3 regions of the Cohnella sp. genome follow, and region 3 is predicted to be linked to each of the others. Evidence: a T-box and tRNA genes for the amino acid it is inferred to sense, from the RefSeq annotation. Region 3 holds a T-box; the other regions hold tRNA genes.

Region 1 (5,292 bases), on a different contig from region 3:
TGGTCGCCATTCCCCGTCCTCCCACGTCTCCGCCAATCTACCTCTTGATGTTACCATAAGGCCGACGGGAGTTGCTACAGACAACGTACCGAATCGTCGCATATCGCCCCTTACCGATCGTTCTATTTTCAAACCTAATCTGGTATACTTCACTTCATAACTCGGATTAGTAGGCTATAACCAAGGAGACGAATTCCATGACACAATCCCTTATCGCGCAATGGCACCGGGAGATCGACGACAAGCTCGGCGAACGGATCATCGGCTGGCGCAGATATTTGCATCAGCATCCCGAGCTTTCCTTCGAGGAGAAGCATACTCCCGCCTTTATCGCCGCTGAGCTGAACAAGCTCGGGCTTGAAGTACGCACGGGCGTTGGCGGCGGAGGCGTGGTCGGCTTGCTGCGCAGCGGACGGCCGGGTCCGACGATCGCGCTGAGAGCCGACTTCGACGCGCTTCCGATCCAGGATGAGAAACAAGTCGAATACGCATCCACCGTTCCCGGAGTCATGCACGCCTGCGGACACGACGGGCACACCTCCTCGCTCCTCGGCGTCGCGTCGCTGCTTAGCGAACAGCGGGATTCGCTGAGCGGATCGATCGTGTTCCTGTTCCAGCATGCGGAGGAGAAGCCGCCGGGCGGCGCTCAAGCGATGGTCGCCGACGGCTGCCTGGACGGGGTCGACGCCGTGTACGGCATCCACTTGGCCACCGAGCTGCCCGTCGGCCAATTCGGCCTATGCGACGGCACCTTCATGGCTGCGGTGGACGCCTTCACCCTCCATGTAGAAGGCAAGGGCGGTCACGCCGCGCGCCCGCACGAATCCGTCGATTCCATTGTGATCGCCTCCGAGCTCGTCGGAAAGCTGCAGCAGATCGTCAGCCGCAGAGTCAGTCCGCTGCAGCCGGCCGTCGTGAGCATCGGCAAAATCCAGGGCGGCACCGCCTTTAACGTCATCGCCAGCAGAACGCTGCTTGAAGGGACAGTACGCACATTCGATCCCCAAGCGAGAACGTTGATCGAACAGGAGATAAGGACCATCACCGAGGGTGTTGCCCTCTCCTCCCATGCGTCCATCCGCGTCGACTATACGCACGGTTATCCGTCGTTGGTCAATCATTCCGCGGAAACCTCCATCGCCCGGAAAGCGATCTCAGATACGCTTCGAGACGCCGTCATCGTAGATTTGGAGAAACGCATGGGTGCCGAAGATTTCGCTTACTATTTGCAGCATAAGCCGGGAACCTTCTTGTACGTTGGCGCAAGAGGAGAGGATGAGCGGACCCGCTTCCCGCATCACCACCCCCGCTTCGATATCGATGAGCGCGCGCTCCTGCTGTCGGCCAAAGCCTTCCTGAGCATTGTCGGACATTATTTAATCGATCGTTCATAAGAGACTCTGCGTAGAGACGCCTTTCCTTTCGGGAAGGGCGTTTTCGCCGTTTCGAGAAAAAATGACGATTTCAACCCTGCCGATGGACCCTTGTTTTTCCTTTTTTCATTCGCTAGAATAAGAACAAACGTTCTTGTTTGGAGAGTGGTATCTTGTGGTTAACTCAACCGTTATCGATAAGTGCGTCGGACGAAAGGTCGATTTGATCTACGTAGACACGAGCGGCAAGTTCACGATGCGCCGGGTCGATCTTTTCTCGGTCCGCAACGGCAAGGCGCGCGTATACGACGTCCGGAAGCGCGGATTTCGCACGCTGGTCGTCGACCGGATTTTGGCGGTTCAGGCTTGCTCCTCGGCCGGAAACTAAAGAAAACCGCGCATAGGCGCGGTTCTGAACATGTATGGAATGGCGGCCCCGGCCAGAATCGAACTGACATCTACCCTTTAGGAGAGGGTTGCTCTATCCGTTGAGCTACGGAGCCACAGCAATGAACATTATAACATAAATTCTTTTACTCGCCAAAACAGATTTTCCTAGAGAAAATGCGTTATGTGACAATCTCTTCCCGGCCATCCATGCCGATTTGGTCATAGGGTCGGATTCGAAGCAGAAAGGACTGCCCTCGGGCAGTCCTTTCTTGCCTACTTAGAGTTGGTTACAATTAGCCCTTGCGCGGTCAGCGCGCGGAGCACGATAACGGCAGCCTCCGCCCGCGTGGCGGTCGCTTCGGGACGCAGCTTGCCTCCGCTGCCGCCCTGAAGCAATCCGTTCTGAACCGCATAAGCGATTTGCAGCAGCGCCCACCCCGATACGCGATCGGCGTCGGCCATTCCGTCGAGCACGGCCTGCGCGTTCAGCTTGATCGCCGGATCGACGCGAAGCGCGCGGAACAGCATGACCGCCATCTCCTCGCGTGTTACCGGATCGCCCGGACGGAACCGTCCGCCCGCTCCTTGCACGATGCCGGCCTCGGCCGCCCGGGAGACGAACGGCGCATACCAGGCGTTCGGCGCCACATCGCCGAACTCCGCAGCTGCTCCGACCGCGGCATCGGCGCCGAGCAACGGCATCAGCAGCTTCACGAACTCGGCGCGGGTGATGCGCCCGTTCGGACGGAAGGAGCCGTCCGGATCGCCGCTGGCAATGCCGCGCGCCGCCAGCGCTTCGACATCGACGCGGCTCCAATGATTCGCCAGATCGCCGAACGTTATCTCGGAGAGCAGCACCGCGTAAACGCCGGGCTCCTCCGTCTCAACCGTCGCTGTACGATTCGTCCCGTCGACGATACCGCCGACGTAGATCCACTTGGTCCGGTCTGCTTCATCCTGACGGTATATGCCGAGTTTGCGAATGTCCGCCCCGCGGAGCATATCCTCGCTGTACGCGATCGTCAGCTTGCCCGCGGCGGTCAAGCGGCCGCCTTCCGGTTCAAGCTTCCATTCATACGCCTCCGACAGCAGCCGCAGATGACCAGAAGCCGGCGTTGGCGCATCGCCGTGCCGTGTGGCTGCGACTTGTTTCGCCGGTCCTGCCGCTCCGGCAGGCAGCCACAGCTTAAACGCCCCGTCAAAAAACTTCAGCTCTCCGGCAACCGTTCCAATGTCCGCGCGCTCTGTATCGGCGCTGCCTGGATGACCGGAATTGCCCGGGTTGCCGGTATTTCCGGGATGGCCTGCGCCTCCCGGATTGCCCGGTCCGCTTCCGGCTTTCGTCGTCGCGTTCAGCGTCTGCGGCGGAGAGGCGTTGCCCGCGTTGTCGACGGTCCAGATCGCGATCTCGTACGCCGTGGACGGCGCCAGGCCGTTGATCGTGTGGCGGCCGGCTCCTTTCGGAACGGATATCGGAGCGGAAGCTGTCGTGTCTCCTTGCTTCGTCCACCGGATTACGACGTTCGCCAGATCGTTGTCGGTCGGGTCCGTCCATGCGATACCGATGCTGCTCGCAGCCGGAGTCGCCGCAACGGCGATGACCGATCCCGGAGGCACGAAATCGCGGGAGGCCGGCTGTACTCCTGCCGTACCGAACGTGGTTGACGCTTCGCCGAATCGATCATGGATATCGTAGGAGCGCACCTCGACCTCATAGTTCGTATTGGCTTCGAGCCCCTCCAACAACGCGAACGTCCTTACGTCCGACAGTTCGACCAGTGCATGTTCCCCGCTCGAGCCGGACTTCCGGTAAGCGACGACGAGTCGGTTCGGTTCCGTATCGCCAGGCAGCTTCCAGGTGAGAAGCGCGGAGCCGCTGTCAGCTTCAGCCTGCAGATCAAGCACCCCTGCCGGTCCCGTCCCCTCATCCGTCACCTCGAATGTTTCCTCGTACGGTTCGACGAGGGGGACGCCGGCGTAGCTCGTCAGCCCGCCATCGACGTAAATCCGATAGGCGCCGTTCGCCAGAGGTGCATCAGGCGTGAAGCGAACGCGCTTGGAGTCGCCGTCGGTCACCGATCCTGCGACCGCCCACGTACCCGGCACGTCGCCTTCATTGTCGATAACGGCCAGCAATCGGCCCGATACCGCATCGCCGTCTACGTGACGGTCGAACAGAATATCGACATAAGCGCCCCCGGGAGCCGCCTCGACCCTGACCGGCTTAGCCGGCAGCGTCGACATCAGCGGGATGTTGACGTCGAAGTGAGGCGGAAGTACGATCAATTCCTCGCTCTCCGCCGGGAGATACCCTTCCTTCTCATACCTCACCTTCCACTTGCCTTCCGGCACATCCCATGCGTAGCGGCCATCCGCATCCGTATACAGCGGATTGTCCTGTCCGTACCATTCCGAGTTCCATACGTCCCAGCGTTCGGCTTCCTCGTTCCAACGAAGCGCAGTCGCCCGAACGCCTTCGATGCGGTTATCCTCGGATACTTCGTACACATAGCCGCTCGGATCGTAAATCCATTCCGGATCGGCAATCTTCCGCTTCGGCTTCGGAGCCGGCTTCTTGCAATAGCGGTCTTCATTCATGATATCGGCTTCCAGTTCATCGATCATTCCTTGCAACTGGGCGTCCAGTAACTTGCCCGTCATATTGCTTACAAGGAACAGCGCGACGGTGCCGATACCGAACGTGGCCGGACCCGCGACTGCCCCGGCAACCATGATTGCCGCCTTGGTCAGTTCCACTGCGATCAGATGATTTTTCAGGAAATGGATATGATGGTGATACACATCCTGAAGACGCGGGTCGCAATTAAGCGCGACGTAGTCCATCAGCCCTTCCAAGCGGGAGAGTACGTCCCCGCTGCCGCGGCCGTCATAGACGGTCCAAGCGGAGTCGATCGTCTTCCACGTATTCGTCCCCTGCTCTTTGCCGAAGAAGACGACGACGCGCGTTGCGATTGCGCCGATCCCGCTGCTCAGCGCGCGAACCTCCGCTCCTTTGTCCACGGTGCCGGACGACTTCAGCGCTGCGGTCGTCTGCGCGTCGGCTCCGGCCGCCAGCAACGCCATCGCCTCGCCGACGTTTAATCCGCCTTGAAGCGCCGACTCTTGCAAATAGCCGGTCATTTCGATGCGCAGCACCCCGTTATTGAAGGAAGGACTCAGGTTTAGGCCATATACCGGAACTCCGGTCTCTTCAGCCAGCGCCAAGTCGGCTGCCGTCGGCGTGTAGGTCGTGCGCTCCAGCGAAGCCGTTACCTTCATGTCGACATCGCCTTCGGCGCCGGGCAGCTTGCCTTCGTAGGTCATCGACTGCCGGCTTCCGTCCGGGCTTCGCTGCGACACGGTCAAATTGCTCGTTGTCGCATCGCGGAAAGCGGGCGGCAGCGCGGCGCGGATTTCGGCAGACGGAGGTACCCGGCCGTTCCATCCCGTCGGCGCCTCCTGCGTACGGTAGTCAATACCGATCGGACCCGGCTTCGCCGTCCCGCTCACCACGGCCGTATGCACGCCG
Region 2 (5,292 bases), on a different contig from region 3:
GAACTCCGCACGCAGTTCATCGAAAAAGGCATCGATATCGTAGAAGGGCCGGTTAAGAGGACGGGAGCATTAGGACCGATAACCTCCATTTATTTCAGAGATCCTGATGGAAACTTAATTGAATTATCCAATTATTAAGACGTTCGCAAGCCAGGAAGCAAGATAGGAGAAATAAAACCGCCCGCCTAAGCCGGCGGGCGGAAAGAGTAGGAAAGTTATCGCAAAGATGACGGGTTTACGCTTCTTTATAATGGCTCAACTGACGGATAGAGAGCGCTTCTTCCAGCAGTTCGATGAATTCATGAGACAGATTCATCTTCTTGGCTTCTCTGTAGACTTCCAGCAGATGCTCATCTTTAAGCGGGCGAAGCAAGGATGCTTTATCGCTCAACCGACGAGCTGCAACCATGTCAACGGGAGCAGAATGCGTTCTCCCTGCTGCGGAAGGGTCCTCGGACGACGTGGCTACAAGGTACGGATACGATCTTTCAGGCATACATAATTCCTCTCTTCCAAAGTTCCTAAGAGATAGCTAGAACTGGGTCTAAATGGAATTCTTATAATTAACAGAATAACATGGTTTGGTGGACTAGCAGAGAGGGCATTCAAAGTTTTGAATTTTTGTTGACATACAATTGGAGTTGTGTTAATGGGGGGGGTAAGAAGAAGCCGTTCAGGTCATCTTGGGATGACCCGAACGGCTTCTTCTTAATGCGGGAGTAACGCTTAGTTGACTTTCTCGATGACTTTATCGATCAGACCGTACTCGCAGGCGACTTCGGCATCCATGAAGTTGTCGCGGTCGGTGTCCTTCTCGATTCTTTCCAGCGGCTGGCCGGTACGTTCGGCCAGAATGCCGTTCAGCTTATCCCGCAGCTTCAGAATTCTGCGAGCGCGGATCTCGATGTCGCTGGCTTGCCCTTCGGCTCCTCCGAGCGGCTGGTGGATCATTACTTCGCTGTTCGGCAGGGCGAAGCGCTTGCCCTTGGCGCCCGCGGCGAGCAGGAACGCGCCCATCGACGCGGCCATGCCGACGCAAATCGTGGAGACGTCCGGCTTGATGAACTGCATCGTATCGTATATGGCCATGCCGGCCGTAATCGAACCGCCGGGACTGTTGATGTAGAGGTGAATGTCCTTTTCCGGATCTTCGGCCGCCAGGAACAGCAATTGAGCGATAATGGAGTTGGCGACTACGTCGTTCACCTGCGTTCCCAGAAATACGATTCGATCTTTGAGTAATCGGGAATAGATGTCATATGCCCGTTCTCCTCGATTGGTTTGCTCGACAACCATAGGTACAAAACTCATGTTTGGCGTCCCTCCTCATGAACTGTGGTTTCCTTATCATAGCGAATCCGAAGCTAAAAGTCAAAGAAAGTCAAAGAGGGTTGACGAAGAAATTTGCGGTTCTCTGAGCAGGGGGGCGGGGATACAAAAAAACCGGCCTGAAGCCGGCCGGCTGATATAAGCAATATTGGCGCGCCCGTGAGGAATCGAACCTCAATCTCAGCCTTCGGAGGGCTGCGTCATATCCGTTGGACCACGGGCGCTCATTAAGTACAGCAAGAGTTATTATAGGGGATAAGACTCTAAAATGCAAGGGATTTCGGGATTGAAATTATTGTTGAGCCGGGAGCAAGGGAGGAGTTTGCTTTCTTGGTGCGAAAATTTTACAGGAGACATCACATGCGAAATACGGGGCGGGACCGCATTAAGTTGCGGTTTCCGCCTTTTTCTGCGCTTCCGGCATAGATTAAACCGAGCAGACTTCGATCTGATGTTGTTTGCACAAGGCGACCCATTCATCGGGAACTCCCGTGTCTGTTACGATGGCGTTAGCCGCTTCCAGCGGCGCGAAAAAGTTAAGAGAGCGACTTCCGAATTTGCTGGAATCGGTAACGATGTAGGTGGAACTGCTGGAATTGGCCATACACTGCTTGATTTCCGCTTCGGCGAAAGTAGAAGTGGAGAATCCCTTTTCTGTAATTCCCCCGGTGGCAATAAAAGCTTTGTTGACATATACGTTCTCGAAAAACGTCCGCGCCGTGCTGCCGACGAACGATTGGGAAATATGCCGCAATTCTCCTCCGCTGATGACCAGCGAAACGTGTTCCTGATTGCGGAGCAAATGGGCTGCGGTCAACGAATTGGTGATGACCGTGACGTCCCGAATGTCCGAATCCGCAAGAGCGGCCGCAATCTGGCTTGTCGTCGTGCCGGAATCCAGAATAATCGTATCTCGGGGCTGGATGAGCGAAAGGCAGTAATGGGCGATGCGCTTCTTCTCGTCCAACTGGCAGTGCTCCCGCTTGTCGAGAGGGGTCTCGTCCAGAAAACGGATGCCGCCATGAAAACGCTGGAATTTTCCTGAATTCTCCAGCTTCTGCAAGTCTCTGCGTATCGTCATGTCTGACACGTTAAAGTAATCCATGAGCTCCTGCACGGACAAATTTCCCCGCTGTTTGATTAGCTCGGCCAGCTTTCCGAGTCGCTTGTCCGACATATTTTTATACCTCTCCTGTTCTTGTTTCGATTCTACGACAAATAATCATTGTTTGTTTATGTAAACATATTAGTGAACGATTTGAGGGTGTGTCAATGCAAGTTTCAAAAAAAACAAACATAAACCATGAATCGAATAAGAAAATATCCTGCATTTTTGTTTGATAACAAACAAAAATAGAAATTAAATGTTGACATATCACCAAAATATCTCTTATTATAGTCGTGAAATGAACAAAATAAACCAATATTAAACGCTTTGTGTTGATTTTCAGGGGGTGGACGAAGGTTTTAAGCGTTTTAGCTTGCAACAAGAACGACGAACAATCGAAACTTGGGGAGGGCTTAGCTTGAAATCGTTAGGGAAAAGGCTTGTCGGAGGAATGGCGGCAGCGGCCGTTGCGGCCGCGGTGCTTGGCGGGTGCGGACAAAAGGGGGAGACCGGCGACGCCGTTCAGTCAGCCTCCGCATCGCAATCGGGCGGGGCGGAAGAGAAGGTGACGATCAGGTTCACGGGCATTAAAACGTTCGGCGAAGATTCGTGGACGGAATTGGTAAAGGAGTTCGAAGCGCAAAATCCCGACATCGAAGTAGATGTCCATCAGTTGCCGCCTCCGTCCATGAGCACGGAAATCCATCAGTATCTTGTAACCGCTTTATCATCGGGAGAGGCCGACATCGACGTATTTACCGGCGATGTTGTGTGGGTGCCGGAATTCGCCTCGGCCGGTTGGACCGAGCCGATGGATGCTTACGTGGAGAAGGATCAGTACTATCCGGGGGTAATCGAGGCGCTGACCTACCAGGGGCAATTGGCGGCTATGCCTTGGTATGTCGACGGGGGCATGCTCTATTACCGCAAGGATTTGTTGGAGAAGTACGGGCAGGCGGTTCCGCAAACGTGGGACGAGCTAGTCAAGACGGCCCAGTTCATTGTGGAAAAGGAACAAAATCCGAAGCTGCATGGCTTCCTCTGGCAAGGCAAGCAGGCTGAAGTTCTCGTCTGTGATTTCGTGGAGTTTCTGACCAGCGCCGGCGGGGCGGTCGTGGATGAGAACGAAGAGAGCGTCATCGATTCCCCGGCAACGGAGAAAGCGCTCGCTTTTATGAAGAGTACGCTGGACAGCGGGATCAGTCCGAAATCTCTGCTGTCTTACGACGAAGAGCCGAGCCGCACGATTTTCACCGACGGCAACGCGGTATTCCTTCGCAACTGGTCCTATGTGTGGAACGTAGCGCAGGACGAAGCCGGCTCCAAGGTCGCGGGCAAGGTAGGCGTAGCTCCGCTTCCAGCGTTCGAGGGAGGAAAGAGCGCGTCCACGATGGGAGGCTACCAGTTTATGGTGGCCCAAAATTCCAAGCATAAGGAAGCAGCGGTCAAGTTCGCGCAGTTTCTGTCGAGCAAGGAGTCCCAGCTTTATTTTGCCAAGAAGATGGCGTTCAGCCCGACTCGCCCGTCCGTTCTGGAGGATGAGGATCTGAAGCGGAACGCTCCGTTCCTGACAGAACTGTCGGAGGTGTTCAACGGTACGGTCGCCAGGCCGATTACGCCGAAATATCCGCAAATCTCGTTGAAGCTGCAAGCCGCCGTTTCGGCCGTGTTGTCTGGAAGCCTGCATGTCGATCGGGCGACTAAGCAGTTGGACGAAGAAATTCGCGCGATTCTGAACCAATGACGAACTCGCGACGTCAGCGCAAATCCGCCCTTATCGGTTATTTGTTTATTGCTCCGTCGATTGCGATTCTGGCGGCGGTCGGGTTTTATCCGGTGCTCAAAACGTTGTCGCTCAGCTTCTACGACGCTTCGTTTCTGGATTCGGCGTCCCGTTTTATCGGATTGGACAATTACAAGCGGCTGTTAAACGACGTCTGGTTCAAAATCTCTTACCGCAATACCTGGGGATTCACGGCTCTATCGGTGGCGCTGGAAACGGCGATCGGGCTCGGTATTGCCGTGCTGCTGGACAAAAACATTTCCGGGCGTAAGTGGGTCCGCGCCAGCGTGCTGATTCCGTGGGCGATTCCTACCGTCATTTCCGCCAGCATGTGGCAGTGGCTGTTCAATGCGGATTTCGGGCTGATCAATTACTTGCTGGAGCGGCTCGGCGTGATTTCCTCATCACATAACTGGCTGGCCGACAGCGGCAGCGCGATGTGGGCCGTCATTGTCGCGGACGTCTGGAAAACGACGCCGTTCATGGCCTTGATCGTGCTGGCGGCGATGCAAACGATACCAGAGGACATCTACGAGGCGGCAGATATCGACGGAGTGCGTCCGGGCCAACGTTTTATGCGGATTACGCTTCCGATGGTGTTTCCCGCGCTGCTAACGGCATTTCTGCTGCGGGCGCTCGATGCATTCCGTGTCTTCGATCTGGTGTACGTGCTAACGGGCGGCGGGCCGGCCAATTCGACCGAGGTGCTTTCGAGCTACGCCTATAAGACGATCTTTTCCTCCGCGCAGGTCGGCTACGGGGCCGCGATGGCGACGGTAATGGCGCTGTCCGTGCTTGTTCTTGCGTTGGTTCTTCAAATGCTGCAGCGTCGCGCTTATGCGCGAATAGAAGGCAGGTAAACGGGGTGCTGCGCAAAAGAATCTGGAAAACGGTTGTCCTGACGTTGGCGATGACCGGGGTTTCGGCTCTCAATATCGGTCCGTTCGTATGGCAGATCATCACGTCGCTGAAGCCGGACCGGGACTTGAGTTCGCTCCCGCCCCTGCTGCCTACGGAAATCACTTGGACGCATTACTCGAATGTGCTTCAATCGACGTTTGTCAGGTTTATC
Region 3 (5,292 bases):
GCTGCGGACGTTCGGACTGTATCAGATGGAATGGACGCTGATCGGTTCCATGGCGCTCAATCATACGTTCGCTCCGGCGCTGGCCTGGCTTGAAGCGGGCCGCCTTTCGGTCGGGCATCTCGTCACCCGGGAGCTGAGCCTGGAGGGCGCCCTTGATTTTTTCCGGGGCGACCGGCGCCCTTCGGACATGAAAGTGCAGATTTCGTTCGAATAACGAACGCTACATCTCGGAAGGAGCCTGGATTCCGAGCAGATTAAGCCCGTCGCGCAGAACGTTTGCGGCGGCCGCGGCCAAGCTCAGCTTGGAGAACGTCCCGGCTTCGTCCGCGCCGTCGTATACGATCTTCCCCGAGTTGTAGAAACGGTTAAAGTCCTTGGCCAGAGCGAGCAGATACTTGGCGACGACGAACGGCTCGTTCTGGCGGACGGCTTCCCGGATCGCGGCCTCGTAACCGGACAGCGTCTTGATGCACGCCCACGCCGACTCCGAGGACAGATGTTCTCCGTCGACGGAGCAGCGGGAACGCAGCTCCTCGTACTTCCCTTTCCTGAGCAGGCTGCGTATCCGCGCGTGGGTGTACTGCAAATAAGGTCCCGTCTCGCCTTCGAAGCTGACGGCCTCCTCCAGATTGAAATCGACCGACAGCTGTCGATGGTGCTTCAAATCCCCGAACACGATCGCTCCCACTCCGACGGCTTCGGCGACCGTTTCTTTGTTCGCCAGATCGGGATTTTTCCCGTCGATGATGCGCAGCGCCCGCTCTGCCGCCTCGTCGAGCACTTCCTCCAACATGACTACCTTTCCTTTGCGCGTCGACATCTTTTTGCCGTTGATCGTAATCAGGCCGAACGGGACGTGACGGCAGTTCGCCGCCCATTCGTGCCCCATTTTGCGCAGCGCCGAGAATACCTGTTGAAAATGCAGGCTCTGTTCGGCTCCGACGACGTAGAGAATTTCGTCCGCCTTCAGCTTCTCATTCCGGTAGAGGGCGGTCGCGAGATCGCGCACCGCATAGATGGTCGAGCCGTCCTTTTTCAGGATAAGGCAAGGGGGCAGCCCTTCCTCCTCCAGCCTGACGATTCTCGCGCCCGCGTCCTCCTCCAGCAACTCCAACTCCTCGAGCTTGCGCACGACGGGATCGATCTTGTCGTTGTAGAAGCTCTCGCCCGCATACGAATCGAATTGCACGCCCAATCTTTCGTACACGCGTTGGAATTCCTTGAGGCTCTCGTCTACGAAATACTGCCACAGCTCGCGCATGGCGGCATCCCCGCGCTCCAGCTTGGCGAACGCTTCGCTCGCCTCGTCCTCCAACTCCGGCCGCTGCTCCGCCTGCCGGTGGAATTCCACGTACAGCCGCAGGCTTTCCCGAATCGGGGCCTGTTCCAGCGCCTGCCGGTCTCCCCACTTCAAATACGCGACGATCAGCTTGCCGAACTGCGTGCCCCAATCCCCGATATGATTAACGTTGTATACGTCGTAGCCCATGGCGCGATACATGCGGACCAGGGCGTTGCCGATCATTGTCGAGCGCAGGTGGCCGATGCCGAACGGCTTGGCGATGTTCGGGGAAGACATGTCGATGACGATCCGCTTGCCTTTCCCGGCATCGGAGCGTCCGTAGCGTTCGTCCAGTGCCCGCTGCACGAACTCGCTTCTCCAGTGCTCGCCATGGAAAAAGAGGTTGAGATAGCCGCCCGCGACCTCGGCCCTCAAGTCGGAGCGATCGGCGTTAATGACGTCCGCAAGCCGCTGCGCGATCGTGGCGGGCGGCTGCCTGAGCGCCTTGGCGAACGCGAAGCACGGGAGCGAGATGTCGCCCAGCTTCTGTTCGGGCGGAATCTCCAGCTTCGGGTGCACCTTCTCCGGAGGCAGCTCCAAATAAGGAGACAGAATGACGGATGCTTGGTTCAACAACATGACGGGTTCCTCCTTGTCGTACGTATATTCGCTGCGCGAGTACGCAAAAAAACCCCCGTCTCGTAAAGAGACGGAGGTCGATTCCGCGGTACCACTCTTCTAGCATTCCCGCATAGGGAAGCCGCTTCGTTAAAAGGTAACGGCTCGTCGCCGGACTTCCCTACTGCCGCCTGCAAGGACCGCGGTTCAGGAAATCGACTCCCGAGTGCGCTTCCTTCGAATCCCGCGCCGGCTCCCACCATCCCCGGCTCGCTGCAGTCAGGAAAAACGAAGTACTCTCTCGTTCATCGTCGTTATCGTTATTCGTACATTATAGCCATTTTGGTCCCGAGTGACAATCCGCGTTCATCCCGTTCAAGTTGTTACCTTTGTTTTGGAGTTATCCGATATAATAGTAGAGCTATATGTTTCGCTCAGGAGGGTTCCCGTGCAGAAATATCAAGACGCGTTGCTGGCCAACATCCGCAAGCAACTGGAAATATGGTTCGAATCCGGCTCCGCTATTCCCGGCGTGGAAGCGGAGCGGTTTTTGCATTCCGTGAAAGGCACGTCCGGCACGATCGGCCTGACCAAGCTTTACGGCATATCGGGGGAATTGCTGGAGCGGATTCGGCATCGTTCCGAAGACGAGCCGTGGGAGCCGGAGAAGCTGCGGACGTTCATGATCGAGCTGATCGCCGTATGCTACGAGATTCAGCATCAGGAAGCCGCTCATTCTTCGCTCGTGACCGCGGAGAACGACCAGTCGGGCGACCAGCCGCTCGTCCTGATTCTCGACGACGACGCGGCGCTGCTGCATTATCTGAAGGAGGAGCTGGAGAGAGAGGGCTATTACGTCATCGCGACCGTGAATCCCGCTCTGGCCATCCATTATTTTCACGACCGCGCGCCGGACTGCTTCATTCTCGATCTGCTCATTCCCGAGCAGGACGGGTTCGAGGTGATGGACGCGATCAAGGAGCAGATTCGCAAGCGGTACATTCCCACGACCGTCATCAGCATGGACACCGCCCGGGAGACGAGGCTGCGGGCTTTCCGGATGGGGGCGGACGACTTTCTGGACAAGCCGCTCGACATGGAGGAGCTTCTCGTACGGATTCAGCGGCAGTTAAAACGCAAAAAGCAGCTGGACGAGCTTCTGTTCATCGACGAGCTGACGGGGGTCTACAACCGGAAATATTTGGAGGAAGCTTACCGGACGCTCTGCCTGGACGCGCAGAGAATCCAGGAGCATTTCACGATGGCGATCGTCGATCTGGATCATTTCAAGTCGATCAACGACCGTTACGGCCATATCTTCGGCGACCGGGTGCTGGCGGAGTTCGCGGCGTTCCTGAAGTCGCACATGCGCGCGGCGGACGTCTTGATCCGCTACGGCGGAGAGGAGTTCATTCTGCTGCTGCCGAGAACGCGCGAGGAAGACGCCCGTTCGCTGCTTAAGAGGCTGGGGGACGCATTCGGCCGGATCGACTTCGGGGAGAAGGGGGAGGAACTGCGTGTCACTTTCTCCGCCGGCGTCATCGAGATCGTAGAGCCGGATCCCGCCCGTTGCCGGGAATGGCTGGAGCTGGCGGATCAGGCGTTGTATTTGGCGAAGGAGCTCGGGCGCAACCGCATCGAAGCGGTGAACCGGGACGCGGAGTCCAAACCGCTGGCGAGGAAGCCGCGAATAGCGATCGTCGACGACGACCCGATCGTGCGGGCGCTGCTGACCGAATATTTGCTGGAGGCGATCGGTCCGGGCAGGTGCGGGGACATTCGCGCATACAAGGCGGGCGAGGACTTCCTGGAGGACGGCTGGTATCGGGAGAAGGCTTCCTATATCGTCATCCTGGACGGCATGCTGCCGGGAATGGACGGGCTGGAGGTGCTGAGCCATCTGCGCTCCCTATCGGAATCGAACCGCTATTCGGCGATTATGCTGACCGGACGCTCGGATAACGACGACATCGTCCGCGCTCTGAAGCTCGGGGCGGACGATTACGTGACCAAGCCCTTCCGGCTGGAGGATCTGCGGACGCGGATTTTGCGCTTGATGCAAAGAATGGATTTCAACTAGAAGAAAGAACGGTGATCGCATTGTTCAAGTTGTTGGTGGCGGAAGATGAATCCGCCTTGCGCATGCTGCTGGCCGATACGCTGGAGGATGAGGGGTACGAAGTCGATCTGGCTTGCGACGGCGAAGAGGCGTTGGAGAGAATCGCGGAAGGCTCCTACGATCTCGTCGTTCTGGACAACATGATGCCCAAGTACACGGGGTATGAGGTTATCGAGAAGGCTCGGCAGCTCCCGGATGGGAAGCATCTGAAAATTCTGATGCTGACGGCCAAGAGCCAGCAGGCGGAACGGGACAGGGTGCTGCTCGCCGGAGCGAACGACTTCATGTCCAAGCCGTTCAGCCCGCTCGCTCTCGTGCAGAAGATCGGGGAAATGCTCGATGCGTAGCTTGAAGAGCCATTACTATAAGAGAAGCATCACGACCCGGTTCGCCGGATTGATGATCGTGCTGCTTCTGCTCGTGTTTATCGGCGCGGCGTTCATCTACTGGAGCGATCGCCAGATCGAGAACGAATACCGGGAAGCGCACGACCGTTACAAGCTCAAGCAGCAGCTGACCCAAGAGGCGATGATGCATCTGAACGGCATTTCCATTCGTTCGTTCGCTTATTTGGCGGCGCCGGACGATCGGGAATACGAGTTTGTGGTCGGTGCCGGGGATCAATTGAGCGCCGTGATCGCCCAATACGCGAAACTCTCATTGGAGGGGCGCGAGCAGGAGTTCGCGGCGGAGTCGGAGAGATTCCGGGACCGGTACTTTAAAGGCTGGTTTCCGGATGCGGCGCAGCTGGCGAAGGATAACGACAGGACTGGGTTGCGCCGGATGTTCGCCTCCGAAGAGGGGCGGACGCTGGAGCGCCTGGTCCAGGAGACGAGAGAGCTCCATGCGTTCTACCAGCAGAAGCTGGATGAGACGAGCGCGCTTCTGGCCGATTCCGTAACGAAGCGGAACATTCAGTTCATCGTCTACGTCTCCGGAATCGTGGCCCTGTCCGGCATTGTCATCCTCATGGTCGCCAGGGACTTCGGGATGCCGATCAGCAGGCTGGCCGCCAACGCGAAGCAATTCGCGGCGGGGCGCGAGCAGGATATTCGATACACGAACAGGCAGGACGAGATTGGAGGACTCGCCAGGGCGATGGAGGCGATGATGTCCGAGATTCAGGCCAAGGCCGGAGAGCTGCGGGCCCAGAATGAAGAGCTGCTGGCCCAGCAGGAAGAGTTGCAAGCCCAGCAGGATGAGCTGACGAAGGCGCTCGGGCTCATGGAAGAGAACGAGGCGAGGCTGCGGCGGGGCAACGAGTTCGTGCAGG

Evidence for each region. The T-box of region 3 lies ahead of argS (arginine--tRNA ligase). A T-box ahead of a tRNA ligase gene usually reads a tRNA of that ligase, here a tRNA-Arg.
Region 1: it has a tRNA-Arg gene. The T-box ahead of argS (arginine--tRNA ligase) is inferred to sense a tRNA for this amino acid. The anticodon was not compared.
Region 2: it has a tRNA-Arg gene. The T-box ahead of argS (arginine--tRNA ligase) is inferred to sense a tRNA for this amino acid. The anticodon was not compared.

The regions. Positions count from the first base shown of each region.
Region 1 is NZ_JBEPYQ010000022.1:59,600-64,891, forward strand. It holds gene ACESLM_RS09585 (LacI family DNA-binding transcriptional regulator) at 1-10, opposite strand, end outside; gene ACESLM_RS09590 (amidohydrolase) at 198-1,394, shown strand; gene ACESLM_RS09595 (hypothetical protein) at 1,549-1,761, shown strand; tRNA gene ACESLM_RS09600 (tRNA-Arg) at 1,802-1,876, opposite strand; gene ACESLM_RS09605 (S-layer homology domain-containing protein) at 2,037-5,292, opposite strand, start outside.
Region 2 is NZ_JBEPYQ010000059.1:27,815-33,106, forward strand. It holds gene ACESLM_RS18865 (VOC family protein) at 1-138, shown strand, start outside; gene sda (sporulation histidine kinase inhibitor Sda) at 236-391, opposite strand; gene clpP (ATP-dependent Clp endopeptidase proteolytic subunit ClpP) at 727-1,311, opposite strand; tRNA gene ACESLM_RS18880 (tRNA-Arg) at 1,479-1,553, opposite strand; gene ACESLM_RS18885 (DeoR/GlpR family DNA-binding transcription regulator) at 1,757-2,506, opposite strand; gene ACESLM_RS18890 (ABC transporter substrate-binding protein) at 2,856-4,181, shown strand; gene ACESLM_RS18895 (carbohydrate ABC transporter permease) at 4,178-5,080, shown strand; gene ACESLM_RS18900 (carbohydrate ABC transporter permease) at 5,086-5,292, shown strand, end outside.
Region 3 is NZ_JBEPYQ010000064.1:17,763-23,054, reverse strand. It holds gene ACESLM_RS19805 (zinc-dependent alcohol dehydrogenase family protein) at 1-214, shown strand, start outside; gene argS (arginine--tRNA ligase) at 221-1,921, opposite strand; T-box leader at 1,985-2,218, opposite strand; gene ACESLM_RS19795 (diguanylate cyclase) at 2,349-3,980, shown strand; gene ACESLM_RS19790 (response regulator) at 4,001-4,366, shown strand; gene ACESLM_RS19785 (ATP-binding protein) at 4,359-5,292, shown strand, end outside.